DNA from 3 places in the Desulfomicrobium aestuarii genome. Region 2 is predicted to be linked to each of the others. Evidence: predicted binding sites of a transcription regulator. Region 2 holds the regulator's gene; each other region holds the start of a gene.
What was found. The regulator sigma-54, encoded in region 2, starts transcription at its own class of promoters, with help from an activator protein. The targets are predictions, from matches to a motif close to CTGGCACGGNNNNTGCTT.
Positions count from the first base shown of each region.

Region 1 (9,449 bases), 840 kb from region 2:
CGGCCGTCGTAGGCGTCGAGCATCAGGCTGACCGTGGCCGGACGCACCAGGGGAATGTCCGCCGGAAGAATGAAGAAGGCGTCAAGGCCGGACAGACCCGCACAGGCGGATGCCGCCGCCCGTACCGACGAGAACATGCCGTCCGCATACTCGGCGTTGCGCGTGGCGGTGACGCCCAGCCGGACCGCCTCGGCCTCGACCTCCGCGGCGCGGTGCCCCGTCACGACCAGAGGGCTGCCTATGCCCGCCTCCCGAAACACCTGCACGCAGCGCGACAGGACCGTCATCCCGCCGAGATCCATGAGCGGCTTGAAGCCGCCCATGCGCGAGGAGAAACCGGCCGCCAGGATGACGGCGCCGAAACTCCCGACCGTCATCCCTGCACCCCGGCACGCACCCTGATCATCTCGCCGACGATGCTGACGGCGATCTCCTCGGGCGTGTCGGCGCCGATGGCCAGGCCGATGGGACAGAAGACGCGGTCGATGTCGGCCTGCGCATAGCCGTTCTCGAGCAGGGAGCGGTAGACCGCGTCGCGCTTGCCGCGGCTGCCGATCATGCCGACGTACCCCGCCTCGGTCCGCAGGGCCTGGGCCAGGACGTCACGGTCGTGCAGGTGGCCGCGGGTGACGATGACCACGTAGTCGTCGGGGCCCAGATCCTTCAGGCACTGGTTGAAATCTTCCAGCACCCGCACCTCGCGGGCCTCGGGGTAGCGCTCCGCGCTGGCGAACTCGGCCCGGTCGTCCATGACCACCACCTCGAACCCGGCGAAGGCCGCCACCTTGGACGTGGCCAGGGCCACGTGCCCCGCGCCGACGAGGTGCAACACCGTGGGCGCGACCAGAGGTTCCGCAAAGACACGCAGGCCATCGCCTTCGAGGCTGAAATTCCGGCGCGTTTTCGACGCCTTGCGGGCCAGCTCCAGAGCCATGCCTTCGGGCAGTTCCGCGCCCTCCAGGCCCGCCGCCTCGGACCACAGGGCCAGGGCGGGCTCCCGTTCCGAACCCATGACGGTGACCAGGGCCGGCCGTTGCCGCGCGTCATGCAGGTCCTTCAACTTCTCGAAAAAACCGCGACGCTCGGGCGTGACGCGCTGCAGCAGCACCTTGACCGCCCCGCCGCAGACCATGCCCGCCTGGGCGGCCGAGTGCGAATTCAGGTCGAAGGGCAGCAGCACGTGCGACTCGCCCCTCTCAAGCATCTTCCTGGCCCTGGCCAGGCTGGCCCCCTCGACGGGACCGCCGCCCACGGAGCCACGGATGCCGCCGTCCGGCAGGACCAGCATCCTGGCCCCGGATGTGCGCGGGGCCGAGCCCGAGCTATCTACGATGCCGCAGAAGACGGCGTCCCGCCCCTGGGCCAGGGTTTCCAGCAATGATTCGAGTATATCCTTCACGGCGTGCTCCCGCGTTGCTCGGTGATGGTGCGCTTGACGGTGTGGGACGGCGAAAAGGCGCCCTCGCTCCGTATGAACTCGAGGGCAAGGGTTCCGATGTCCATGGCTGGGAAACGCCCCAGGGTGCATCCGGTCTCCCGCTCCACGTGGTCATGCCCCGGTCAGCCAGTAAATTCAATGCCTGGACTGATTCGGCATACCGTGTCTTCAGAGGCGAAGAGTCCGCGGGAAATTGCATCGGGCCCGGCCCGCGCCCTCCCGGCATCAGAGGGTATTGAAGCGAACAGCACAATCCGTCCTCCACGGGCAGCGCCGCTTCCGGTTGTCGCAGGCTACATAAATGGATAGGGATACAAAAATGTCCCCGGACAACCCGACGCGCGCCACCGGCGGAACTGTCACGCATGTCCGACGATATGCGCCCCAATTGCCGACAGACCCCGCAGCGCTGGACGTCCGGCCAGGACTGTCCGCCCATTCCAGCCGCCAAGTGGCGCGGTCGCGGCGACCGGCCCGATAGTTGCTTTGCACCCCCGTAAACCGGCACGCGCACCGTGCGACGGCCGGTGCCCCCGCGAACATTACCCCGGAGCAGCGATGGACACGACCTTTCTCTTCCCGGTGCAACTCAGCCTGCGGGTGGCCAGTCTGGCCACCCTGACGGCCCTGTTCCTCGGGGTGATGCTCGGCTGGGTTTTCCACCGCTGCCGCTTTCCTGGCCGCGAACTGCTCGACTCCATCCTGAGCTTGCCCATGGTTCTGCCGCCCACGGTCCTGGGCTATTACCTCATCGTGCTCCTCGGACGGAACGGGTTCGTAGGGCGCTGGCTCGACGAGACCTTCGGCATCTCCCTCATCTTCACTTGGCAGGGCGCCGTAATCGCAGCCACGATGGTCTCCTTCCCGCTGGTCTTCAAGTCCGCACGCGCCGCCCTGGACGGGGTCGATGGCAAGTACGAGAACGCGGCCCGGGCCCTCGGACACCCCGAGTGGCGGGTGTTCCTGGGCGTCTGCCTGCCCCTGGCCGGACGCGGAATCCTGGCCGGGACCATGCTGGCCTTCGCCCGGGCCATGGGCGAGTTCGGGGCCACCCTGATGATCGCCGGCAACCTGCCCGGCCGCACCCAGACCCTGTCCCTGGCCGTGTACAGCGCCACCCAGGCCGGCCAGGACAGCCTGGCGGCACAACTGGTCCTGATCATTTCCGTCCTGTGCACCCTCATCCTCTGGGTCTCGGGACGACTCCTGACACCCGGATGGCAATCATGAGGAGGCTGCCATGTTCCTGCCGGACACATACCCCAAGACACGCGTGAAACCCGAACCGGCGATCGCCACCCTTGTGTGCGGCGTCAGCGCCAGGGTCAGCGGAGGAGGCGCGGGGTTTCACCTGGACGCGCATTTCCGGGCCGACACCCGGCGCATCGCACTCTTCGGCCCCTCGGGATCGGGCAAGAGCCTGACTCTCATGGCCCTGGCCGGCCTCCTGCGACCCGATACGGGCAGGATCAAGGTCCGGGGCCGGGTCTTCCTCGACACCGCAGCGAAGGTGGACGTCCCGGCCCGCAAGCGCAACGTCGGCCTCGTTTTCCAGGACTACGCCCTCTTCCCGCACCTGACCGTCCGTCAGAACGTGTCCTTCGGCCTCAAGCCGTTTCTGGCCCCCCTCGGGCCCGCCGGGCGCGCCCGCGTCGACGAACTGCTGGAACTCTGCGGCCTTTCGGCCCTGGCCGACCGCCGGCCGTCCCAGATCTCCGGCGGCCAGCGCCAGCGCACGGCCCTGGCCCGTGCCCTGGCCCCGGAACCGGACCTGCTTCTGCTGGACGAACCCTTCACGGCCTTGGACCAGCCCCTGCGGGAGCGGATGCGCGCCGAACTCTCCCGCATTTTGGAACGCTTCGACATGCCCATGGTCATGGTCAGCCACGACCTCGAAGACGTGGAGCACTTCGCCCAGACCCTGGTTGCCTTCGGCCGTGGCCGGGTGCTGGACGTCGTCGACTATGAGGCGCGCCGCCGAACCGAGTCCGCCCGGCAGATCCTCGACCCCCTTTTCCTCATGGCGCAGACAGAACCGCAGGAACCCTCGAAATGATCCGAATTCCCATGCTCATGACACTCTTCGGCCTGGTCCTGACCACGCCGGCCATGGCCGCCGACCTGCTGGTCTCCGCGGCGGCCAGCCTGACCAACGCCTTCCAGGACATGAAAGGTCCCTTCGAAAAGGCCCACCCCGGTACCACCATCGTCTTCAACTTCGCGGCTTCGGGCCCGCTCCTGCAGCAGATGCAGCAGGGCGCGCCCGTGGATGTTTTCGCATCCGCCGACCAGGAAACCATGAACAAGGCCGAAAAGCTCGTCGACCCCTCCACCAGGGTCGATTTCGCGGGCAACGCCCTGGTGCTCGTCGTGCCGGCCGAAGGCGCCCTGCCCCTGACCGGTCCCGCTGACCTGCAGGGCGAACAGTTCAAGCTCGTCGCCATCGGCAACCCCGAATCCGTCCCCGTCGGCCGCTACACCAAGGGCGCCCTGACCGCCGCCGGCCTCTACGACGCCCTGACGCCGAAATTCGTGCTGGCCGAGAGCGTGCGCCAGGCCCTGGATTACGTGGTCCGCGGCGAGGTCCAGGCCGGCTTCGTCTACGCCACGGACGCCGCCACGCGTGCCGACAAGGTCAAGCTCGCGGCCGAAGTGGCCGGCCATAAGCCCATCAGCTACCCCATCGCCCTCGTGCAGACCTCCAGGAGCAAGGACATGGGCCAGGCCTTCATCGACTTCGTCCTGGGCGCAGAAGGCCAGGCCGTGCTGGCCAGGTACGGCTTCAAGAAGCCCTAACCGCCACGCGCTTTCAGGGCGGTATGGAGCCGCCCTGAAAGCGCGTGTAGAGAAAGCTCCCCAAGCCCCGGCGCCGTGCGCACCGGCCGCCGGGACCTGTGCTCAACTGCCGCCAAGTAGTCGGGCGCGGAGTTCCGGCTCGCTCGTTTCGGGCGAAAGCCAGATATCGAAAAAGCGGTCCGTGAATTCCTTTTCCCGTATGGCTCCGATAAAAACGCCGTCCCTGTAGAACAGCGTGCCTCCCGCCCTGTCGCGCACCCCCGTCAGGGTCATGTCTTTGACGACGTCGGGGAAAATCGCCTCCATGCGCGCCCCGAAGCGCCGCAGCGTTTCAGGGTCGTCCAGGCCCTGCCGGCGCATTTCCTCGATGCTCCTCGTCGCGATGTCCGCCCCCTTGAGTTCCATGTGATAGACGATATGCAGCGCGAAGGGCCCGTCAGGGCGCCAGCTCCCGGCGGGCGCGTACAGGGTGGCGGTATACACGTTCCAGACCAGGAATCTCAGGTTGCCGCTGCCCACGGGCTGCGGGTTGTCCATGTATCTGTAGAGATGTGCGGGTGCCGACAGGGCGTCTGCCGCAAGAAGCAGGACCAGGAGCCAGGCGCGAAGAAAGCCTTTCATGAGCGTTACCTCCCTCGGACGCGATGCGGACGTCCATGATGGAGAGGTATGACGAAAAAGACCGGGAAGAAAGCGACAATCGGAAGGGCCTGGGGGGTGAAAAGCGGAACGCGCCCCGAAGGGCGCGCTCCATCTCGTTCATCTCTGGATGCGACCCGTCACACCTTGAACTTCTTGACCAGCCCCTCCAGGGCCCCCGCCAGCATGGAGAGGTTCTCGGAGCTCCGTTTGAGCTCCGTGCTGCTGGTAGAGATGTGCCCCGAGGCGGTGCTGACCTGGACGATGTCTTTGGCGATCTCGCCCGTGACGACCGAGGCCTGGGACACGTTCTCGTTTACCTCCTGGATGCCCATGGAGGCCTGGCCGACGTTCTCGGCGATGTCGCGGGTGGCGGAGGACTGCTGCTCCACGGCGGCGGCGATGGTCGAGACGAAGGCGCTGACCTCCTCGATGACCGCCATGACCTGACCGATCTCCTCGATGGTCGCGGTCGTGGAGCTCTGGATGCCGGCGATGCGCTCGCGGATCTCCTCCGTAGCGGAGGCCGTCTGGTTGGCCAGCTCCTTGATCTCGTTGGCCACGACGGCGAAGCCGCGGCCGGCCTCACCGGCCCGGGCCGCCTCGATGGTGGCGTTCAAAGCCAGGAGGTTGGTCTGGGAGGAGATGGCCGTGATGGTCTCGGTGACCTTGCCGATCTCGCGGGCGGCCACGCCGAGCTGGTCCACGCGCTGGGAGGCCGAGCTGGCCTTGGCCACGGCGCGCCGGGTGACCTCGCGTGTCTTATCCGTGTTGCCGGCGATCTCGTGGATGGTGGCGCTCATTTCCTCGGCCGCCGTGGCCACGGTGCCGACGTTGGTGGAAGCCTGCTCCATGGCCGCGGCCACGGAGTTCATGTTGGCGTTCATCTCCTCCGAGGCCGTGGCCACGGTGCCTGACTTGGCCGAAAGCTCCTCGGCGCTTTTCAGCAGGCCGTCGGACATGGTCTCCAGTTCGGCCGAGGAGCCCAGGAGCACCCTGGCCCGCTCGGTGATGTCCCGGACGATGACCCGCAGGTTCGTCGCCATGTGGTTGAGGTGCCCCTGCATGTCGCCCAGCTCGTCCTTGCGGCTGACGGCCAGTTCCCCGGTCATGTCACCGTCGGCCAGGCGCTCCAGGTAGTCCCCGGCCTCGCGCAGTGGCCGCAGCACGCTGGCCCGGATCTGCAGCCAGGAAACGGCGCCCACCAGCAGGAGTATGCCCATGGTGACCGCACCGACGGTGAGCTCGCTGGCCAGGATCGAGGCGTTGGTCTCCTTCAGGGAGGAGATGACGACGAACGCGCCGTGCACCTCGCCGGCCTTCCATCCTTCCTTGACGCCCCCGGTCGGGTCCTTCTCGCCCCTGGGGTCGCCGTGGCAGTACAGGCAGTCTTCGGACAGGCGGATGGGCTTGAAATAGAGGAGCCTGTCCTTCTCGACGATGACCTTTTCCTGGAGGTTCGAGGAGCTGAATTCGCCCAGCACCTTCCGTTCCAGGTCATTGGGCGCGTTCTTCGGGTTGCGGGGGCTTTCCTTGGGCACCCTGAACTCGTACCCGGCCTCCGCGGCCCTGGCCGCGGCCGTGTTCATGGCCGAGACGATGGGCACGGATTGCAGCAGCGTGGCCGGATCGTCCTTGAGTTCATCCAGCGGGCGGAGCACTCCGAGCTTGTGCTTGTGGGCCATGTCCTCGCGCACGGATTCGGCCATCATGACCACGGAGCGGCTCTCCTTGAGCTTGCCGCCGATGGCGGCGTCCGTGACGTCGCGCACATGCATCCAGGCCATGACCAGCGCCAGGACCAGAGGGCCGCAGCCGGTGATCAGCAGTATCTTCCACTTCAGACTCAGTCGCGCCCACATAGTTTCCTCCGCAGTAGTGCCATTTTTAAGCAGGAAGAGTACTTAATTGCATCTACTGGCGAGCGCAAGCGCTATTCGTGTAACGACACAAAATCAAAGGAAGAAACGTCGACCAGCCCCCTGTCGGTCAGCCTCAGCTTGGGAATGACCGGCAGCGACAGGAATGACAGCTGCATGAACGGGTTGATGTCGGCGGGGCATCCCAGGGAACGGGCCGCGGCGTTGAGGCGGTCCAGACCGGCAGCCACCTCCTCGGGCTCGCGGTCGCTCATGAGCCCGGCCAGGGGCAGGGGCAGGAGTTCAAGCACCCGGCCGCCTTCGACGCAGACAAAGCCGCCGCCGCACGCCTCCAGGGTCCGCACGGCCAGCATCATGTCGGCGTCCGAGACACCGACCGCGATGAGGTTGTGGGAATCGTGGGCCACGGTTCCGGCCAGGGCGCCAAGCCTGAGCCCGAGCCCCCGCACCAGGCCCAGCCCCCTGCCCCCGGTGCCGTGGTGGCGCTCGAACACGGCCAGCTTGGCCACGTCCGCCTCCGGGTCTGCGCAGACGAGACCGCCCTCGACCCTGGGTTTGACGAGGTCAGCCTCGGTCACGATCTGCCCCGGCACCGTACGGATCACGCGGACCCGCCCATCCCGGGCCGGGATGTCGAGGCAGTCCGTGGACAGTTCGCCGAGGTGGACGCTGCCGGTCACCGTGACGCCGCTCGGGGCGGCGTCCCACGACTGGTCGTCGATGTGCCTGCCGCGCAGATGGACGGAGGAGATGGCGAAGGAATCCAGGTCGTCGAGAAGGATGAAGTCCGCCCTGTAGCCCGGGGCCACTGCCCCTCTGCGGTGCAGGCGGAAATACCGCGCCGTGTTGATGGAGGCCATCTGGATGGCCCGCAGGGGCGAAAGGCCGTTGCTCACGGCCAGGCGGACGGCGTGGTCGAGGTGCCCCTGGCGCAGCAGGTCGTCGCAGTGGCGGTCGTCGGTCACCAGGGAGCAGTTCTGGCTGTTGAAATCGTTGACCAGGGGCAGGAGTTCCACGAGGTTCTTCTCGGAGCTGCCTTCGCGGAGCATGACGTGCATCCCCTTGCGCAGCTTCTCCCGGGCCTCGGCCAGGTGCACGGCCTCGTGGTCGCTCCCCGGACCGGCCAGGATGTAGGCGTTCAGGTCGAGGCCCGTCAGCCCCGGCGCATGGCCGTCGATGGGCCTCGTCCCGGCCGCCACGAGCTTGGCCAGGACCTGCGGGTCCTGAAACAGCACGCCGGGATAATTCATCATTTCAGCAAGCCCAGGCATGCGTTCGGAAAAATCCTCAAGCATCGCCTGAATTTCCTGCGGCGAGATCCTGGCCCCGGCCGTCTCCAGGTGCGTGGCCGGCACGCAGGACGGCATCATGCAGCGGATCTCCATGGGCAGTTTGCAGGTGGTCTCCAGCAGCCAGCGGATGCCGTCGAGCCCCAGCACGTTGGCCAGCTCGTGGGGGTCGCAGACGGTCACGGCCGTGCCGTGGCCCGCCGCCACCCGGGCGAAGCGCACGGGGTCGAGCAGGGTCGATTCGATATGGATATGCCCTTCCACCAACCCCGGACAGAGGAATCGCCCTTCGGCGTCCAGGGTTTCCGCGGCCTCGTAGTCGCCTATGCCGAGGAACACGCCGTCCTTGACGCCTATGCTTGCGGGGTGGATTTCGCCGGACAGGACGTTGACCAGCATGCATCCGCGTATGAGAAGGTCCGCCGGAGCTTCTCCCCTGGCGGCGGGAATGAGTCGTTTCAAGGACATGGCGTCACCTCGCGTCTGTATGTGGTGGTCAGGGACGGGTTTTCCAGCGGCGGTGCATCCAGAACCACTGTTCAGGATACATGCGGACCATACGCTCCACGGCGTCGGTGTAAAAGCGGCAGATGCTCTCGATGCGCTCCGCCCTGCTTCCCGTCAGTCCGGCGGTGTCCAGGCAGGGCAAGGTCACGAAGCGGAAGCGCCCCTCGGGCAGGCGAAGCAGGAAGCAGGGCCAGACCTCGGCCTTGGCCCGCAGGGCCAGGATGGCCGGCCCCTTGTTGACGGCCGCGACCTCGCCCAGAAACGGCAGGAACTGGGCTTCGGCGCGCTTGCAGTTGTGGTCCACCAGGAAGGCGCTCATGCCCCCGGCGCGCAGATGACCCAGGGTCTCGGTGGCGGCGTCCCGGTGGGGGAGAATGCGGATGCCCGGTTGGGAGCGCATGTGCATGATCATCCGGCCAAGCTCCTCGTCCTTGGGCAGGCGCACCACCACATGGCAGTCGCTGCGCGAGGAGAAGGCGCCGATGAGGCCGACCAGCAGCTCCCACGAGCCCAGATGGGCCGTCGTGGCCACTACGGGCCTCAGGGTGGAGGACATGCGGGCGAAGAGCTCGGGATTCTCGAACTCGACCCGGTCGCGCAGGAACCGCGGGTCCACCTGGCGGGTGTGGAAAATCTCCAGAAAAGAGCACGCGCTGTGCCGGAAGCTCTCCCGGGCCAGTTCCCTGGCCCGGCCCTCGTCCACGCCAAGCCGCTCCCGGACGCAGGTCGTGGTCTCCCGCCTCCGGGCGGGCAGCGCGGCCCACATGAGGCTGCCCAGTCCCCTGCCCAAAGCCTGCAGACGCTTCAGGGACAGAGCCGCCCCGAGGGGAAGAAAGGCGTTGTAACACACATCCCGCATCAGCGGCCTCCAAGTTCGTTCATGATCGTCTCCAGGGCCTC
Region 1 is NZ_AP042427.1:1,882,502-1,891,950, forward strand. It holds gene ACZ5AC_RS08555 (DVU_1551 family NTP transferase) at 1-377, opposite strand, end outside; gene ACZ5AC_RS08560 (XdhC family aldehyde oxidoreductase maturation factor) at 374-1,399, opposite strand; gene modB (molybdate ABC transporter permease subunit) at 1,997-2,668, shown strand; gene ACZ5AC_RS08570 (ABC transporter ATP-binding protein) at 2,679-3,494, shown strand; gene modA (molybdate ABC transporter substrate-binding protein) at 3,491-4,234, shown strand; gene ACZ5AC_RS08580 (chalcone isomerase family protein) at 4,337-4,855, opposite strand; gene ACZ5AC_RS08585 (methyl-accepting chemotaxis protein) at 5,014-6,735, opposite strand; gene ade (adenine deaminase) at 6,807-8,510, opposite strand; gene ACZ5AC_RS08595 (lysophospholipid acyltransferase family protein) at 8,539-9,408, opposite strand; gene ACZ5AC_RS08600 (lysophospholipid acyltransferase family protein) at 9,408-9,449, opposite strand, start outside.
Region 1: modB (molybdate ABC transporter permease subunit) is a predicted target of sigma-54. The motif match lies at 1,908-1,925, and genes of this name have one in related genera.

Region 2 (9,449 bases):
TCAGCAGGGCCGTGCCGAGGGTGGACGTCTCGCCGCGAGTCCAGCGCGGGTGATTGGTCGGGTGGTTGTAGGCCTCGGGGTGCGGCATGAGGCCCAGAATCCGGCCCGACGGGTCCGTCAGGCCCGCGATGCCGAGGGGTGAGCCGTTGGGGTTGGCCGGGTACTCCTGGGTCACCTCTTTGGTCGACGGGTCCACGTACTGCAGGGCGATGAGGTTCTGCTCCTGCAGGCGCGCCAGAGTCGTCTCGTCGCCGGGCACGAGCTTGCCCTCGCCGTGGCGCACGGGAATATAAAGGTAGTCGAGGCCCTTGGTGAACACGCAGGGCGAGTCCTGGTTGATCTTGAGCGTCACCCAGCGGTCCTCGTACTTGGCCGAATCGTTGTGGCTCAAAGACACTTGGCGGGTGAAGTAGGCCCCGTCCAGGGCGGGCAGCAGGCCCAGCTTTACCAGCAGCTGGAAGCCGTTGCAGATGCCCAGGATCAGGCCGCCGGCGTCGAGGAAGCCCTTGAGCTCCTCCATGAGGGAGCGGCCGCTGGCGGTCTTCATGTGCCTCCAGCGCAGGGCCGCGGCCTGGGCCGAGCCCAGATCGTCGCCGTCGAGGAAGCCGCCGGGCAGGATGAGGAAATTGTAGTCGGCGAGCCGCACCTTGTCCGCCGTCAGGTCCGAGAAGTAGACGATGGTCGTCTGGTCCGAACCGGCCTGGTCCGCGGCAAAGGCGCATTCCCGCTCGCAATTCGTTCCGTATCCGGTGATCACCAATGTCCTGACCTGAGCCATTTTCCCTCCGAAAAAGCGGCCGCAGCCGCGCTGTGTTTTCACGTAAGGAAGGCCATTACAGGCCTAGCAACACCGGCGCAAGCCCGAAAATGCCCCCTTGCCGCTGTTTGCACTCCGCACGCTTTCTGCTATGCAGACCTGAGGTGTTTGCAGGACACCAGGGCCGCTTGACAAGCAGGAAGTCCGCTGCCAAATGACCCGGCGGACATATTGGTTGTCGAATTTCGGGCTGCCGGCAGGTGGCCCATTTGTTTTGTGAACCACGGATTCCGCGCATCCCCGCGCGGACGATGGCAGAAGAACTTTCAGGCGCACGAGGACGTGATGAACACCAAATTCATTTTTGTGACCGGAGGGGTGCTCTCCTCCCTGGGAAAAGGGCTGGCCGCCGCCTCCATCGCGGCCCTGCTCAAGGCGCGGGGCCTTAGGGTTACCATTCAGAAGCTCGACCCCTACATCAACGTCGACCCGGGAACCATGAACCCCTTCCAGCACGGCGAAGTGTACGTCACCGACGACGGCGCCGAGACGGACCTCGATCTGGGCCACTACGAGCGCTACCTCGGCACGAGCATGAACCAGCGCAACAACTACACCTCGGGCCGCATCTACAACACCGTCATCACCAAGGAACGCCGCGGCGACTACCTCGGCGGCACCGTGCAGGTCATCCCGCACATCACCGACGAGATCAAATCCTCCATCCTGAGCCTGGCCAGCGACGACCTCGACGTGGCCCTGGTCGAGATCGGCGGCACCGTCGGCGACATCGAGGGCCTGCCCTTCCTGGAGGCCATCCGCCAGTTGCGCGCCGACCTGGGCAAGGACAACGTCCTCTACATCCATCTGACCCTGGTGCCCTTCATCAAGGCCGCCGGCGAGCTGAAGACCAAGCCCACGCAGCACTCCGTCAAGGAGCTGCGCAGCCTGGGCATCCAGCCCGACATCATCCTCTGCCGCTCCGAGGTGAACCTCGGCGACGACATCAAGCGCAAGATCGCCCTCTTCTGCAACGTGGACCGCGACGCCGTGTTCACGGCCATTGACGTCAACCACATCTACGAGCTGCCCCTGACCCTCTACAACGAGGGCGTGGACCAGAAGATCGCCATACTGCTGCGCCTGGCCGCCAAGAACCCGGACCTGCAGGCCTGGAAGGACCTCGTCCACGACCTGCACCACCCCAGGACCCAGGTCACCATCGCCATCGTCGGCAAGTACGTTGACCTGAAGGAAGCCTACAAGAGCCTTCACGAGGCCCTGACCCACGGCGGCGTGGCCAACCACGCGGCCATCCGCTTCCTGTACGTCAACTCCGAGGAGATCACTCCCGAAAACGTGGCGGAACGGCTGGCCGGCGCCGACGGCATCCTCGTGCCCGGCGGCTTCGGCATCCGCGGCGTGGAGGGCAAGATCGCGGCCATCACCTACGCCCGCGAGAACAGGGTGCCCTTCTTCGGCATCTGCCTGGGCATGCAGTGCGCGGTCATTGAGTACGCCAGAAGCGTCATGGGCCTGGCCAAGGCCAACTCCGAGGAGTTCGACCTGACCACGCCGGATCCGGTCATCTATCTGATGAAGGAGTGGTTCGACTTCCGCAAAAAGTGCGTGCAGCGCCGCGACATGGCCAGCGAGAAGGGCGGCACCATGCGCCTGGGCGCCTACCCCTGCGTCATCGAGAAGGACACCCGCGCCTTCGAGGCCTACAGCCAGGTCGAAGTCTCCGAACGCCACCGCCACCGCTACGAATTCAACGGCGCCTACCAGAAGCGCTTCGAGGAGGCCGGCCTGACCATCAGCGGCACCTCGCCCGACAAGAGCCTGGTGGAGATCGTGGAGATCAAGGACCACCCGTGGTTCCTGGGCTGCCAGTTCCACCCCGAGTTCACCTCCCGGCCCATGCAGCCCCACCCGCTGTTCCGCGAGTTCATCGCCGCGGCCGTGGCCAACAAGAAACCCGAGCAGGAACCATGATCGACTGCGCCGAGCTGGTCGCCGACCGCCCCTTCCTCATCGCCGGACCCTGCGTCCTGGAGAGCCTCGACGTGGCCATGACCGTGGCCGTGGAGCTGCAGGCCATCTGCGCGGAGCTGGGCCTGCCGCTCATTTTCAAGAGCTCCTACGACAAGGCCAACCGCACCGCGGGGGGGAGCTTCCGGGGGCCGGGGCTGGACACCGGGCTCGACTGGCTGGCCCAGATCAAGAGCCGCACGGGCCTGCCCATCATCACGGACATCCACGAGCCGCGCCAGGCCTCCCTGGCCGCCGAGGTGGCCGACGTGCTGCAGATCCCGGCCTTCCTCTGCCGCCAGACGGACCTGCTGCTGGCCGCGGCCCGCACCGAGCGCGTCGTGAACATCAAGAAGGGGCAGTTCATGGCCCCGTGGGACATGCGCGGCCCGGTGGAGAAGATCCGCTCCGAAGGGTTCACGCGCATCTGGCTGACGGAGCGCGGCTCCATGTTCGGCTACAACAACCTCGTGGTCGATTTCCGGTCCCTGGTCATCATGAAGCAGTTCGGCTGCCCGGTCATCTTCGACGCCACGCACTCGGTGCAGCTCCCGGGCGGCCAGGGCTCGTCCTCGGGCGGCCAGCGCGAGTTCGTGCCGCCCCTGGCGCGGGCGGCCGTGGCCAGCGGCTGCCAGGGCCTGTTCATGGAAATCCACCCGGACCCGGACAAGGCCCTGTGCGACGGCCCCAACTCCTGGCCCCTGGCCAAGGCCCGCACCCTGCTCTCTGAGCTGGCGGCCATCTGGAGCGTCCCCAATGAATGCTGAGCGCCTGGCCAAAGACGTGCGCCTCATGATCCTGGACGTGGACGGGGTGCTGACCGACGGCGGCCTGTACTACGACGAGTCCGGCTGCGTCATGAAGCGCTTCAACGTCCAGGATGGCCTGGGCATCAAGCTCGGACCCAAGGCCGGCATCGAGTTCGCGGTCATCACGGGCCTTGAGTCCCCGGCCGTGAAGCGGCGCGTGACGGAACTGGGCATCGGCCACTACTATTACGGGCACCACCGGAAGGTGCCGGCCATGCGCGAGATTTCCGAAAAGACCGGCATCCCCTTCGACCACATGGCCTACGTCGGCGACGACTGGGTCGATGCCGCACCCATGTCCATGGTCGGCTTCCCCATCGCCGTGCCCAACGCCCGCCCCGAGATCCTGAAGCTCGCGGCCTGGACCACCCGGGCCATGGGCGGCCACGGCGCCGTACGCGAGGCCCTGGACTTCATCCTGCGCGCCCAGGGCAAGCTCGACGCCATGTGGCGGGAGTGGCTGACGGCATGAAACGGGCACTGGCGGTCGTCATCGCCCTGCTGATCCTGGCCGGCATCGCCGTCCTGGGCTGGCGCATGCTGTGGCCCGAGCGTCTGACCCCGGACATCGCCCGCAACGTGGACGTTGACCTGAGCCTCAAGGGCGTGAACCTGAGCCAGGGCAAGGACGGCAAAAAGCTCTGGAACTTGAGCGCTGCCGGGGCGAACTACGCCGAGGCCGGAGACGAACTGACCCTGACGGACCCCGTCATCACCTACTGGGGCGAGGAAGGCGGCGAGCACGTCGAAGTCACGGCGCCCAAGGGCCAGGTCTGGCAGAAGGAGGACCGCGCCAGGATGTGGGACGGCGTCAACGCCACCCGGGGGGAATACCGCATGCGCGCCGACACCCTCGACTACACGGGCGGGAACCGCACCCTAGTTCTGTCCGGCAACATCGACATTTCAAGCGATTCCATGCAGGGCCGCTCCGACGCCCTGACATATTTCCTGGACACGGGCGACATCCTGGCCCGCGGCAACGTCCAGGTCACCCTGAACTGACGAGCGGGGACATCTATGCGTTCACTCATTCTGATTCTCCTCCTGGCATGGGCCGCCCCCCTGTGGGCAGCGGAAAAGACCGTGCCGGTCAAGATCACGTCCGACACCATGACCTATACCCAGAAAGGCGACCAGGTGGTCTTTTCCGGGTCGGTGCACGTCATCCGCCAAGACGTCGAGATGTGGTCCGACACCCTGACCGTGCTCCTCGACAAGAAGCAGGGCGGAGGCAACTCCACCCAGACCGCCATGGACCAGCAGAGCTCCATCAAGAAAATCATCTCCCAGGGCAATGTCCGCCTCAAGGCCGACAAGGGCCGCTCCGGCACCTGCGACAAGGCCACCTACGACACGGCCACGGAAATCCTGACCCTCGAAGGCGATCCGGTGCTGATGGAAGGCGCCAACAAGATCCAGGGCGAGGTCATCAAGCTCTACATGCGCGAGAACCGCAGCGAGGTTCTGGGCGGCAAGCAGCGGGTCGAGGCCATCTTCAACACCCCGGCCGACACCAAGGAGCTCAAGCCGTGACGACCCTGTCCGGCCGCCAGCTGGCCAAACGCTACGGGGCCCGCGACGTGGTCCGCGACATCGACCTCGACGTGCGCCAGGGCGAGGTCGTCGGCGTGCTCGGCCCCAACGGCGCCGGCAAGACCACGACCTTCTACATGCTCGCCGGCATCGTCACGCCCACCCGCGGGGAAGTCACCCTGGACGGCGTGGACATCACCCGCTGGCCCCTGCACAAGCGCGCCCGCCTGGGCATGAGCTACCTGCCCCAGGAAAGCTCCATCTTCCGCAAGCTGACCGTGCGCCAGAATCTGCAGCTCATCCTGGAATACTCCGGCCTCTCGGCCGAGGAGCAGAAGCGCACGGCCGACAGGCTCCTGGACGAGCTCGGCATCACCCGCCTGCAGGACCAGCTGGCGGCCTACCTGTCCGGCGGCGAGCGCCGCAGGCTCGAGATCGCCCGCGCCCTGATCCGCGACCCGAAGTTCATCCTGCTGGACGAACCCTTCGCCGGCATCGACCCCCTGGCCGTGGACGACATCCAGACCATCATCGAGGGCCTCAAGGCCAAGGGCATCGGCGTGCTCATCTCCGACCACAACGTGCGCGAGACCCTGCAGATCTGCGACCGCGCCTACCTAGTGTACGACGGCCGCATCATCCTGAGCGGCAGCCCCGACGAGATCGTCGCCGACCCCGGGGCGCGCAAGGTCTATCTCGGCGAGGGTTTCAGCCTTTAGCGGGGTGCCGATTTCCCAAGGATTGCCACGACCTGCCTTCTGTGGCAAAGTCTTTGCTGGATGAATCCGCCGACGACAACACTGCATCTTACGCTGGGACGACAGAGACACTATGGGCCTTGAACTCCGACAGAACCTCAAGCTGACGCAGCAGCTGGTCATGACCCCGCAGCTGCAGCAGGCCATCAAGCTGCTTCAGCTCTCCCGATTCGAGCTCCTCGAAGCCGTCCAGCAGGAACTGCTGGAAAATCCGATGCTTGAGGAAGCGCCGCGGGAGATCTCCGAGGAGGTCGAATCCCAGGCCCCGCCCGTGGAGCAACGGGCCGACGTGTCCTTCGACGACGCCGAGCTCATGCGCAACGCCGACTGGGAGAACTACCTCGGCGACTTTTCGAGCACGACCAAGCAGGTGCAGTTCAAGGAGACCGAGGCCCTCGAGGAGATGATGTCTTACGAGGCCAGGCTCTCGGGCAAGCCCTCCCTGGAAGGCCACCTCCTGTGGCAGCTCTGCCTCTCCAACATCACCGAAGAGGAGGAGGCCATCGGCGAGGCCATCATCGGCAACCTGGACTCCCTGGGCTACCTGACGACCAGCGCCGAGGAGATCGCCTCCGAGACCCTTTCGCCCCTGGCCCTGGTCCAGTCCGTCCTGCACCGCCTGCAGCGCTTCGACCCCGTGGGCGTGGCCGCCCGTTCCCCCAAGGAGTGCCTGCTCATCCAGTTGGAGGTCCTGGGCCAGGACGACCCCATCCTCGTTTCACTGGTGGACGAGCATCTGGAGGATATCGAGAAGCGCCGCTACAAGCCGCTCCTGCGCAAGTTCAAGATCCAGATGGAGGACCTGAAGGCCTACCTTGACATCATCCAGACCCTGGACCCCATGCCCGGCGCGAGCTACGGCAGCGACAACACCGTCTTCGTCAGCCCCGACGTCTTCGTGTACGAGTACGAAAGCGATTTCGTCATCGTCATGAACGACGACGGCCTGCCCAAGCTGCAGCTGAGCCCCTACTACATGGACGACACGAGCCTGGCCGTGAAGGGCCCGGACCGGGAGTACCTCCACGACAAGATGCGTTCGGCCATGTGGCTCATGAAGAGCTTGCACCAAAGGCAGAGAACCCTGTATAAGGTGGTCGAGAGCATCGTGCGGTTTCAGCGGGGCTTCTTCGAGCACGGCGTGACCAAGCTCAAGCCCCTCATACTCAAGGACGTGGCCGACGACATCGAGATGCACGAGTCCACGGTCAGCCGCATCACCACGAGCAAGTACGTGGCCACCCCGCACGGCATCTTCGAACTGAAATTTTTCTTCAATTCCGCGCTGGAGATGGACGACGGCACCCAGGTGGGCTCCGAGTCCGTCAAGGCCATCATCAAGAAGATGGTCAGCGAGGAAGACCCCAAGCACCCCTACAGCGACGAGAAGATCGCCGCGGTGCTGAAGGAAACGCTGGATGTCAACATCGCCCGCCGCACGGTGGCCAAATACCGCGCCGTCCTGGGCATCGAGTCGTCATCCAAGCGCAAGCAGGTGTTTTGATATTCCACCCCTCGCCGCCCTTCCGGGAAGACGCGGGGTTGACCCTCAACTGACGAGGAGGATTCCATGAGGATAGTCTTCAACTTCAAGAACTTCGACCCTTCCGACCACCTGCGCAAGTACGCCAAGGACCGTTTCGGCAAGCTCGGCAAGTTCATGGCCGGCACCCCTGACGCCGAACTGCAGGTCAACCTCGAAGTCGAGAAATTCCGCCATATCGCCGACGTCGTCCTGACCGGCAAGAACGTGCACATCTCCGCCCGCGAGGACAGCGAGGACATGTACTCCACCGTCGACATGGTGTGGGACAAGCTCGAGGCCCAGATGCGCAAGGTCCGCGACAAGGACAAGAGCAAGCGCAAGGCCGGCGGCGACACCGTGCGCATGGACGTCATCAGCTTCGACGAGGACACCACGGGCAAGCGCAGGCAGAGCATCCAGCAGACCGACCACTTCGAGCCCAAGCCCATGGTCGTCGAAGAGGCCGCCATGCAGCTCGGCAAGACGGAGAACGAGTTCCTCGTCTTCCTGAACGCCGAGAACGAACGCGTCAACGTCATCTACCGCCGCAAGACCGGCGACTTCGGCCTCATCGACCCTGGGGTATAAGGGCATGAAGCTTGCCGAATACCTGGATAAAGACCTGATCATCTCCGACCTTTCGGCCAGGACCAAGAAGGAGGTCCTGGCCGAACTCGTTTCCCCGCTCCCGGGCAAATTCCCGGGCGTTGACCCCGTGCGGGTGGCCCAGGTGCTCCTGGACAGGGAAATGCTGGGCACCACGGGCATCGGAGACGGCATCGCCATCCCTCACGGAAAGCTGGACAGCCTCGACCAGGTCATGGTCATCGTGGGACGCAGCCGCGAAGGCGTCGATTTCGCCAGCCTGGACCACAAGCCGGCCACCATCTTCTTCACGGTCCTGGCCCCCTCCAGCGTGGTGGGCCTGCATCTGAAGATCCTGGCCACCATCTCGCGCCTGCTCAAGGACAACGCCTTCCGCCAGGCCTTCGCCGACGCGGAAGGCGGCGACGGGCTGTGGCGGCTGCTGCAGTCCGTCTGAAGCCTGTGCAAGGAACCCCCGCCATGGAAATGCGCAACGCACCGAAAAACGTCGTCATCGTCTCGGGCATGTCGGGCTCGGGCAAGAGCACGGCCCTGCGCGTCTTCGAGGACATGGGCTTCTTCTGCGTGGATGGCCTGCCGGCCCGCATGGCCCCGGCCCTGATCGAGCTGTTCTTCTCGTCCTCGTCCACGGACTACCCGGGCCTGGCCATGGGCATGGACCTGCGCCAGCCCGACTTCGCCGGGCAGTGGCGGGAAGTGTTGCAGGACATGGAGAAGCTGTCGGTGCGCCCGACCATCATCTTCACGGACTCCTCGGACCAGGTCCTGCTGCGCAGGTACGCCACCACGCGCCGACCCCACCCCCTGGCCACGGGCAACCTGGGCCTGGAAGCGGCCCTGGACCGGGAACGGGAGATCCTGGAGCCCATCCGTAACCAGGCCGACCTGGTCGTCGACACGTCCCACTACTCGGTCCACGACCTGCGCCGCGTCATCCAGGACAAGTGGGCGAGCATCGCCAGCCTGAGCCAGGGCATGCGCGTGCACCTCATCTCCTTCGGCTTCAAGTACGGGGCCCCGGCCGAGGCCGACACGGTCATGGACCTGCGTTTCCTGCCAAACCCCTATTTCGTCGAGGACCTGCGCCCCCTGTCCGGACAGGATGAAGCCATCGCCCGCTACGTCCTGGACGGCGAACCCGGCCGGGAGTACCTGAAGAGGCTCCTGGAGTTTCTCGACTTCACCGTGCCCCTCTACGCCAGGGAAGGGCGCTACCGCCTGACCATGGCCTTCGGCTGCACCGGCGGCAGACACCGCTCCGTGGCCGTGACAGAGGCCGTGCTTGCCCACCTGAGGGCGCGCGGGTACACCGTCTCTGTGGAGCATCGGCATTTCAGTCTCGGATAACGCGTTCTGGAGGAAGAATGGTTGGAGTGATTCTGGTGACCCATGGCCAGTTCGGCCAGCATCTGCTGGAGGCTGCCCAG
Region 2 is NZ_AP042427.1:2,718,000-2,727,448, forward strand. It holds gene ACZ5AC_RS12310 (phosphoribosylformylglycinamidine synthase subunit PurQ) at 1-778, opposite strand, end outside; gene ACZ5AC_RS12315 (CTP synthase) at 1,103-2,752, shown strand; gene kdsA (3-deoxy-8-phosphooctulonate synthase) at 2,749-3,555, shown strand; gene ACZ5AC_RS12325 (KdsC family phosphatase) at 3,545-4,069, shown strand; gene lptC (LPS export ABC transporter periplasmic protein LptC) at 4,066-4,602, shown strand; gene ACZ5AC_RS12335 (LptA/OstA family protein) at 4,618-5,133, shown strand; gene lptB (LPS export ABC transporter ATP-binding protein) at 5,130-5,852, shown strand; gene rpoN (RNA polymerase factor sigma-54) at 5,965-7,395, shown strand; gene hpf (ribosome hibernation-promoting factor, HPF/YfiA family) at 7,462-8,004, shown strand; gene ACZ5AC_RS12355 (PTS sugar transporter subunit IIA) at 8,009-8,458, shown strand; gene rapZ (RNase adapter RapZ) at 8,482-9,369, shown strand; gene ACZ5AC_RS12365 (PTS sugar transporter subunit IIA) at 9,387-9,449, shown strand, end outside.

Region 3 (9,449 bases), 250 kb from region 2:
ACTCCAGGGCCTCGGCCAGGTACGAACGGCGCAGCCCGTCGCGGTAGACGTCCTCGGCGGCCATGTTGAACTCCCGCCCCCGCAGGGACAGGGGCGAACGCGCCCCGGTGCTGTCCAGGACACGCCGCGTGAGCTTGCCCGCGGCCCCGAGCCGCGGGTCCAGGATGCGGGCGCGCAGGTCGGCCAGCAGCCCCTCCGCGCCGAACAGTTCGACCAGGTCCGCCCCTTCCCGCTCGATGAAGTCCAGGAGCGCCAGCCGGTATTCCGGCACATGGGTTCGCACGTGGCCGGGGTAGCGGCGGCTGGGCCGCACGCGGTCGGCGCGCGAGACCAGGTCCAGGAGAAAGGCGTTGCCCGAGTCGCGGCGCACGAAGAATGTGGGCAGCGAGATGGCCGTGGCGAAGAATATCTGCCGCCGCTCGCTCTCGACCTCGGGCGTGTCCGGGATGGCGGCGCGCGTGACTCGGCCGGAGAGGATCAGCTTGCAGGCCAGGGCGCTCAGGAGCTGCTGCAGGGTCGCGGCGGGCCGCATGTCCTCCTCCAGGGAGTCGAACAGGCTGTAGAAGCGGCCCTCGAAGCCGGAGAAGCCCATGGTCGCGAAGGCGCGCTGCTTGTAGAGGAGATAGGTCGACATGGACTCGTGGAACACGCCCATGGACGCCAGCTCCCGCTTGAGCCGCAGGTCGTTGCCGAGTTCCCCGTTCAGGGCCGGGCAGCGGTGGGTGCTCATGAGGGTCGTCATGTAGTCGAGCAGCCTGAAGTCCGGGATGAAGTCCCCCTTGAGCCGGAACAGCCGGGCGACGGCCCGGTCCATGAGGGGCGGCCCGAAGGGCGTCAGGGGCCGGCCGAAGACCTTGAGCCTGGCCTTCTTCTTCCAGCGCCGCCAGATCATGCGCAGGTGGGAGTAGTCGAGTTCGTGGGGCAGGAAACCCAGGGCCTTCTCCGGGTGGAAATCCTCGAAGTCCATGCGCAGGGGCGCGGCGCTGTACGTGCCGACGAAGAGGGGCAGGAAGTGCTCGACGATCTTGATGGTCAGGTCGCCCAGGTACTTCTCCTCGGCCGGGCCGAAGTCGCCCCCGCCCTGCATCAGCTCGCCCAGACGCGCGCTGCCCAGGGAGATGTGCGTGCCGTTGTTGGCCAGGCAGGTGTTCGACGTGTTGGGCAGCACGACCAGGTTGTTGGTCAGGATGCCGGACTCGCGGAGTTTGGCGATGGTGTTCAGCTGGCTGCGCGAGAGGATGCGGTGGCACAGCCCCATGTACTCCTTCTTGGCCTCGCCGCGGTCCCAGCCCGACAGGCAGGGGTTCATGAACAGGTCGCGGTAGTGGGCGTCGGGGATGAGTTCGTTCAGCCGCTTCTGCCTGGCCGGGGGCATGGGGGCGAAGTAGATCATGGCGCGCTGCCCGTGCTCGAGCAGGCCGAAGCTCTCGTTGGCGTGATCCAGCAGGAGCTGCGACAGGAGAAAGCGCTGGCTCGTCTCGCGGGCGACGCCCCGACCGCCCCGGAAGGCGGCGTTCATGGGCGCGGGATAGAAGGAGAAGGTCTCGGGGGAGGTGTTGTCGTTCAGGAAGTGGTCGAGGAACTTCTCGGCCAGCCTGCGGACCGGGGGCTGCACCCCGGAGCCGGCCAGGTCGGCCAGGGAGAGCTTGAGCAGGTAGCTGATGGGCACCCGCAGCCACTCCTGGCCGTTCCGGATGATGAAGAAATCGGGGCTGTCCCTGCGCCGGCCCGAATCCGGGTCGGCCTTGTCGGCCAGCAGGTCACGCTCCAGGGTATGGCGGGCGAAGGCGCCGAGGCGATCCAGGGGGAAGCGCACCCAACTGTTCTCCCACACCGCGTCCGGACCGCCCTGGAGATAGCGCTCCAGCTCCACGAGCGACGCGCCCGCCGTGTCGCCAGAGGCCGTGCGCCGCGTCAGGTTCTGGTAATGACTCGACTCCCGGATCATGATGGGCAGGTCCACGTTCTCGGGGCTGCCCATGACCGCGACCTGCAGCTCGCTCTCGCTGCCCGCCGTGGCGTCGTCCGGGGCGAACGGCAGCTCGCCGAGGGATCTCTCGCTCCAGGCGCCACCCAATCCCATGACCGTGGCCAACCGCGCTTCCATGCTCACCCATGTCATCGTCTCTTCAAGAAACATGCGCACCACCTTGTTTCCACGCATTCACCAGATCAATATGGAGGCGATGCGAAGGACCGGTGACCACCTCGTGACAGGTCGAAAATCCTGGCCCGCCCTGTCATTGGGGCGTCATGGACAACACTGGCGCAGGGATGCGCGAAAAGCGGACGGATTCTTCGTCCACTAAGCAAGAAAGGGATTTTGAAGACAAAGGGACAAGAGCCTGGCGGCATGCTTGCCAGACTATCAGATCGCTACGTGGGGCGGCGGCCGACGACCTATTTGTAGCGGGCGTGGCACTCCTTCTTGGCCCGAGCCATCTCCTCCGCCACGGCGGCGATCTCCGCCGGGCTCCCGGCATCGAAGGCCGCGCGCAGGCGATCGCAGAGCGCGGACCAGGCGACGTAGGAGTCTTCCCCTTCTCCCTGGAGGACCACCATCTTTTCGGAGTCGGCGAGGAACACGGACACGATCTCCCGCGACGGCATCTCGGCCTTGGCCACGCTGTCGCGCATGGCCTTGAAGTAGACCTGCATCCGCTTCTTCACGCCGGAGAGGCTGTCGCACACGGCCCCAGAACCGCATGGCTCCTGCGCCCCTTCGCAAACCGTGAACCCCGTGCCGGTGAACTTCACCTCCAGAGTATCGTCCTGGCCAAGGTCGATCCGGATCTTGAACTTGGCCAGTTCCGCCAGGCTGACCCCAAGCGAGGCCACTTCGTCGCATCCCGCCTCCAGGGTGTCGGCCAGCCTGCGCAGCAGATCGGCGGCTTCGGGGCGGGAAAGGTGCAGATTGTATTTCTTTTTCGCTGTCATGCGGTTCCTCGAAAGCCATTGGCGTACATCGACATTTTCCCACCCGGCGCGGCCAAACCCGGTCGGGCTTGGCCGCGCCGGCGCACGTCGTTCTAGAGCCCGGTCCTAATGACCATGTCCGTGATGGGCCCGCGCGAGCGCTCGCCCTTGAGCACGATGTGGCCGTAGCCGGGCAGGCCCTTGAGCATCTTCACGGTCCAGTTCAGGCCGTTGTTGGATTCGTTCAGGTAGGGGTTGTCCACCTGGCGCGTGTCGCCCAGGCAGATGCACTTCACGTTCTCGCCCATGCGGGTCAGCAGGGCGCGGGTTTCGGCGCGGGACAGGTTTTGCATCTCGTCGACGATGACCACGGCGTTCTCCAGGTTCATGCCGCGGATGAAGGCGATGGGCAGGATCTCGAAGCGCTTGGGGTTGAAGCGGAAATTGCCGCCCTCGCTGTCCATGAAGATGCGGTTGGCCGGACGCAGGTCGTGCAGCTTCATGATCAGGTCGCCGACGTAGCGCACGTAGGGCGCCATCTTCTCCTCCAGGTCGCCGGGCAGGTAGCCGAGCTTGGCCCCGATCTCGATGACGGGCTTGACCAGGTAGATCTTGCGGTAGGGGTTGTCCTTCTGCTCCAGGGCCAGAAACAGGGCCGCCGCCAGGGCCAGGAAGGTCTTTCCGTAGCCGGCCTCGGACTGCAGGGTGACCAGGTTCACGGCGTGGTCGAGCATCAGTTCCAGGGCCAGGTTCTGATAGACGTTGCGCGGCCGCACGTTCCAGACGCTGTGCTGGTAGTCGATGAAACGCGGGCCCGAGGTGGCGTGCATGTAGGGCTGGCCGCCGACCCAGGCGAAACTGTTGGGGATGGGCTCCTCGCCCTCGCGCACGAAGCCCGTGTAGGACTGAGACTCGGAGCGGAAGGGGTTGGAGTCGCGGAAGCCTTCGCTGGCAATGGCGTGGATGCGGGCCTTGAGCTGCAGGATGCGGTCGTTGGTGACCAGGATGGGGGCATCCACCCCGCTGTCCTTCAGCTCCTCGAGGATCAGGTCGTCGCCGGCCTTGCTTTCGGCGTCGTCAAAGGCCCGCGGCGGCAGAAAGAGGATGTCGGGGTCGTCCTGCAGGACGGCGATGGCCTGGGCCACGATGTGGGACACCCGCGGCTCGCGCTTGAGCTTGTCCAGCTCGCGCAGGACCGTGTACGGCAGGATGACGCGGTTCTCCTGGCCGTTGCGCAGGGTGCGGATGCAGGAAGGGTTGTCAAGGAGCACATTGGTGTCGAGGACGTAATTCTTCTGCATGGACGGGAGCAATCCTCAGGGGCCGAGAGCCCCGGTCAGGACCGTTGAGGGAAAGGCGGCCGGCCTCAAACCGCTGCCAGCACCCCGCCCCCTATCCCGGTGCGTCCGAACTCGCCGGGATGCGCGTCGATCATCTCCTGGCACTCGATGCAGTAGCGCGCGCTCGGGATGGCCAGCAGCCTGCGGTCCGAGATGTCGTCCCCGCAGAGTTCGCACACCCCGTAGGAATCGTTGTCGATGGCCTTGAGGGCGACGGCGATGTCTTTGAGCAGCTTCACGTTGCGATTGAAGCGTATCATGTTCCAGTCCTGGGAGGAAGCCGTGCAGGCCTGGTCGGCCGGATCGGGCTCCAGGGCTCGGTCCTGGCGCATAACCTCTCGAAGATCTTCGATTTCCCGTTCGATTATGACGTACTTTTCCCGCAACTGACGTTCGATGCCCTGGTGCATGTTCCTGCTCTGCGACATGGGGGAGCCTCCTGGATTGTGGTCGCCAGGACCCTCCGGCCCGCCCGGAGGAAACCTTCCAACCGTTGGCTCACCCTATGCCCCGCATGTTGCGGATCGGCGACGGCGGTGAGGAGGCTCCATGACAACCCTATGGGGCTGCGGCACGAAGACGGTCCGCGATGAGCGTTTCCATGGCCGGGTCGTCCTGCAGGGTCGGCTGGACGACGAACTGAAGTCCCGGCATCTCCCGGCGCAGTTCGGCGATCATTTCGGGGATGTCCTGCTCGATGTGCACGCCGTTGTAGAGAAAGTACTGCATGATGACGATCCGCGAGCAGCCGTCCGCGGCCAGTCTGCGCACCTGGTCGGCCAGGGTCGGCTCGCCCAGGGAGAAGAAGGCCGGCAGCACCGTCATGCCCGGCATGCGCCGCGCCACCCGTTCGACCATGGCGGTGAAGGCTTCGCCCACTTCCCTGCGCCGGCTGCCGTGGCCGAGCACGATCATTCCCGTCGTGTCCATGCTTCGCTCCTCGAAAAAGGAAAGGGCCGCCCTCCCGTGGTCGGGCGGCCCGGTTTATCGCCGTGGCCCCTAGTGCTTGTGGTCCTCGTGGACCGGGGCTTTCTTCTCGTCGTGGGTGTGGTCGTGATCGTGGTCGTGGGGGTGGCTGTGGGTCAGATCACCGTGGGAATGTTCGTGATCGTGCTTGACCACCGTCGTGGTGGCCTTGCCGCGCAGGCATCCGCATCCTTTGCACATATGAGCCTCCTTGCGCCCGTTGCCAGGCAGATTGCTGTGTCGTGACGCCATGATCGTAATCCTTTCCCGCACGAAGGCAAGACCGGCAAGGCCGCGGTCGGATTGCACAACTCGACCAATTGTGCAACATGGTGCACAAAAACCAGTTCCCAGAACTCTCCCATTTTCGCAACCGTTCTAATTTACAAAACATTCAGCACTGGCACGCAGGATGCTATACGCAATCCGACATCACACCACTACCTCCACAGTGTGACAGGAGCATTCATGTACGCAAGATACCTCATCCTCCCCCTCCTTCTGGTCCTCATCCTCGCTGCCGGGGCCCAGGCTTACAAAGGCGGCTGTCCGGGACAGGGACACTACCAGGACTTCATGTCCGGCCTGACCCCCGAGCAGCAGGAAAAGGTCCAGAAACTGACCGACGTGCATCACGAGCAGCTCTTTGCCCTCCACAAGGAGCTCAAGGCCAAGCACGAAGCCATGGAAGCCCTGTTCTCCGCAGTGCCGGTGGACAAGGCGGCCGTGGACAAGGCCATGGCCGAAGTGAACGAACTGCAGGCGAAGAAGGCCAAGCTCAATGCCGACTACCGCATCGAGCTGACCGAAATCACCGGCAAGCCCGTTCCCTTGGAATCCCAGAGAGGCTGCGCAGGCTCAGCCGGGTGCGGAGCATACTCCAGCGGTGCCGGGACCGGCGCCGGCGACGCACCCGCCTCTCCAGCCCAAACCCTGTAACCGCTCATCCCCTCCCTGTACCGGGCAAAGGCCGCACCCCCTGCGGCCTTTGCCTTTTCAAGCCAGGAGCAGGCCATGGACATCGCCCTCCCGCACCGCAGCAGCCGCACCATCATGCTCATGGCCACCATGGCCGTGTTCGTCCTCGGCCTGGCCCTGAGCTTCTCCACCTGGCGCAACCTGCGGCAGCAGCAGGAGTCCTTCCACGAACACGCCGTGGTCACGGCCAGGGCCATCGCCGCAGGCATCGAAATCAACCTGCGCCGTGAACTGCGCCTGCCGCCCTCGTCGGAGCACGCCACAGCCCTGCTCAATCTCCAGCGCGCCATGGCCAAGGACATCCTCAAGGACTACATCGCCCGCTCCGACGCCCGCTTCATCGGTCTCTACAACCCCATGGGCCACATCCTCTTCTCCTCCCACGACGACCCCAAGGCCATCCACGGGCAGCTGCCGACCATCGCCTGGGCGAGCATGGGCACCGCGGGGGAGTGGACCGGCGAGATGAATTTCGAGGGCCGCCCCATCATGGTCCTGGGCCGGATCAGCCACCTGAGCGCGGGCCTGGACTGCCAGGACGAACAGTGCCCGCCCGAGCACAAGCCCCCGATGCTCCTCATCGGCGTGGACATGACCCAGCATCTCGAAGCCTTCGGCAAGTACAGGCGCACGGCCATCCTGCAGACCGGCTACATCCTGGCCGTGACCATCGTCTTCTGGCTGCTGCTCATGGGCTTCCTGCAACGCAAGGAGCAGGGTCAGCGGCTGGCGCGCCTGGAGTCCTTCAACGCGCGCCTTCTGGACAACATGCCCGACGGACTCCTGACCCTTTCCGCCGAGGGGACCATCGTCGCCGCCAACCCCGCGGCCCAGGGCCTCATGGACGGCTTCAGGCTCATGGGCGAACCCCTGGCGACGATACTCGACAGCCTCGGGCTGCCGCCCGAAAAGATCGGCTCCCAGGAATGGACGACGCTGGCGACGGGCGACAAGCACCTCGAGATCCGGCAACTGCCCCTCAGGGACGGGTCCGGCCAGAGCCTCGTGCTGCTGCGCGACCGCACCGAACTGGCCGGCCTGGAGCGGGAACTGCACCTGAACGAGAAGTTGGCCGCCATCGGCCGCATGGCAGCGGGCGTGGCCCACGAGATCCGCAACCCCCTCTCGGCCCTGCGCGGCTTCGCCCAGTTCTTCGCCAAGAAGCTGGCCGGCAAGGACCCCGAAGAGCTCTACGCGCGCACCATGGTCCAGGAGGCCGACCGCCTGAACCGCGTCATCACGGACCTCCTCTTCCTGGCCCGGCCCCGCCGGCTGACCTTCGACCAGGTCCCCCTTGCGGAGGTCTTCGGGGAGGTGCATACTCTGTTGTCCATGGACGCCCGGGCCAAGAACGGCAGGCTGGAGGCGGACCCGGCGCCGGGTACCGTGACGGCGGACCGCGACGCGCTCAAGCAGGCCCTCATCAACCTGACCATGAACGGCATCGAGGCCCTGCCCGACAGCGATGGCGTCATCCGGCTCCAAAGCCGCGAGGACGACAAGGGCACGTGGGTCCTGGTCCGGGACAACGGCCGGGGCATGACGGCCGAAGAGCGCGAGCACGCCCTGGAGCCGTTCTTCACCACCCGCGACAAGGGCACGGGGCTGGGCCTGGCCATCGTGCACACCATCATGCAGGAGCATGGGGGCAGCATCGACATCGAGACGGCCCCGGACGGCGGCACCACCGTGTCCCTCTTCTTCCCCCGCAACCACAGCCAATCGGAGAGCCCGTCATGACCCCCACCGTGCTCATCATCGACGACGAACCCGCGCACCGGCTCATGGTCCGCGTCGTCCTGGGCGACGCCGGATTCAAGGTCCTGGAGGCCGACAACGGCCCGGCCGGGCTGGCCGTGGTGCGCACCAGGCCCGTGGACGTGATCCTGCTGGACATGCGCATGCCCGGCATGAGCGGCCAGGAGGTGCTGCAGCGCCTGCAGGAAAGCGGCAGCTGCCCTCCGGTCATCATGCTCACGGCCTTCGGCAGCGTGGGCAACGCCGTGGAGGCCATGAAGGCCGGGGCCTGGGACTACCTGACCAAGCCCACGGACAACGACGAGCTCCTGGCCGTGGTGCAGAAGGCCTGCGACCATGCGCGCCTGACGCGGGAAAACCGCGACCTGAAGAAGCAGATCGGCCAGCTGCGGGACACCCGCCTCATCGGCGACAGCCCGGCCATGCGCCGAGTCGTGGAGCTCATCGAACAGGTGGGGCCCAGCGAGGCCAACGTGCTCATCCTCGGCGAATCCGGCACCGGCAAGGAGCTGGTGGCCCAGCTGCTGCACGAGCACAGCCTGCGCAGGGAAGGGGCCCTGGTGAAGGTCAACTGCGCGGCCCTGCCCGAGACGCTGCTTGAGAGCGAACTCTTCGGATACGTGCGCGGCGCCTTCACCGGCGCCACCCAGGACAAGCCCGGCCGCTTTCAGCTCGCCGCCGGAGGCACCCTTTTCCTGGACGAGATCGGCGAACTGCCCATGACGCTGCAGGCCAAGATCCTGCGCGCGCTGCAGGAGCGCATCGTCGAGCCCCTGGGCGGCGTGAGCCCGGTCAGCGTGGATGTGCGCTTCATCGCCGCCACCAACCGCGACCTGCCGGTCATGATCGCCGAGGGAAAATTCCGCGAGGACCTCTACTACCGCCTCAATGTCCTCGAAATCCGCATTCCGCCCCTGCGCGAACGCGCCGAGGACATCCCGCTGCTGGCGGACCACCTACTGGCCAAGCTTTGCCGCAAGAACAACCGCCCCGTGCGCTCCGTGAGCCGGGACTTCCTGGACGCCCTCTCGCGCCACGAGTGGCGGGGCAACGTGCGCGAACTGGAGAACGTGCTGGAGAGATCCCTCATCCTCTGCCGCGGCGACGTCCTCGACGTGCGGGACCTGCCGGAGCACCTGCTCTCCCCCGCCCGCACGCCCGCCACGCCCTCCGCGACCGCCCCGGCCGAAAACCCGCTGGAGGCCGCAGAACGCCATGCCCTGGAGGAAACACTGCGCAGGTATGCCGGGCACAGGGAACGCACGGCCCAGGCCCTGGGCATCAGTCGCCGCACCCTGCAATACCGCCTGAAGAAATACGGCCTGACCACCAGATGAAAGAAGCCGGCCCCCGAGGGAGCCGGCTTCTTCATTTCACACTTCCGCAGGACTTCAGATCCCGCAGGCGTCCTGCAGGTACTTCAGGCGCAGGTTGCGCGTCACCAGCACCGGGCAGTTGGCCCCTTCCAGCACGCGAGTGACCACGCTGCCC
Region 3 is NZ_AP042427.1:2,963,380-2,972,828, forward strand. It holds gene ACZ5AC_RS13580 (hypothetical protein) at 1-2,140, opposite strand, end outside; gene ACZ5AC_RS13585 (GAK system XXXCH domain-containing protein) at 2,401-2,937, opposite strand; gene ACZ5AC_RS13590 (PhoH family protein) at 3,030-4,217, opposite strand; gene ACZ5AC_RS13595 (TraR/DksA family transcriptional regulator) at 4,283-4,684, opposite strand; gene ACZ5AC_RS13600 (sirohydrochlorin chelatase) at 4,815-5,186, opposite strand; gene ACZ5AC_RS13605 (hypothetical protein) at 5,256-5,423, opposite strand; gene ACZ5AC_RS13610 (periplasmic heavy metal sensor) at 5,691-6,161, shown strand; gene ACZ5AC_RS13615 (two-component system sensor histidine kinase NtrB) at 6,237-7,940, shown strand; gene ACZ5AC_RS13620 (sigma-54-dependent transcriptional regulator) at 7,937-9,295, shown strand; gene ACZ5AC_RS13625 (universal stress protein) at 9,350-9,449, opposite strand, start outside.
Region 3: ACZ5AC_RS13610 (periplasmic heavy metal sensor) is a predicted target of sigma-54. The motif match lies at 5,623-5,640, and genes of this name have one in related genera.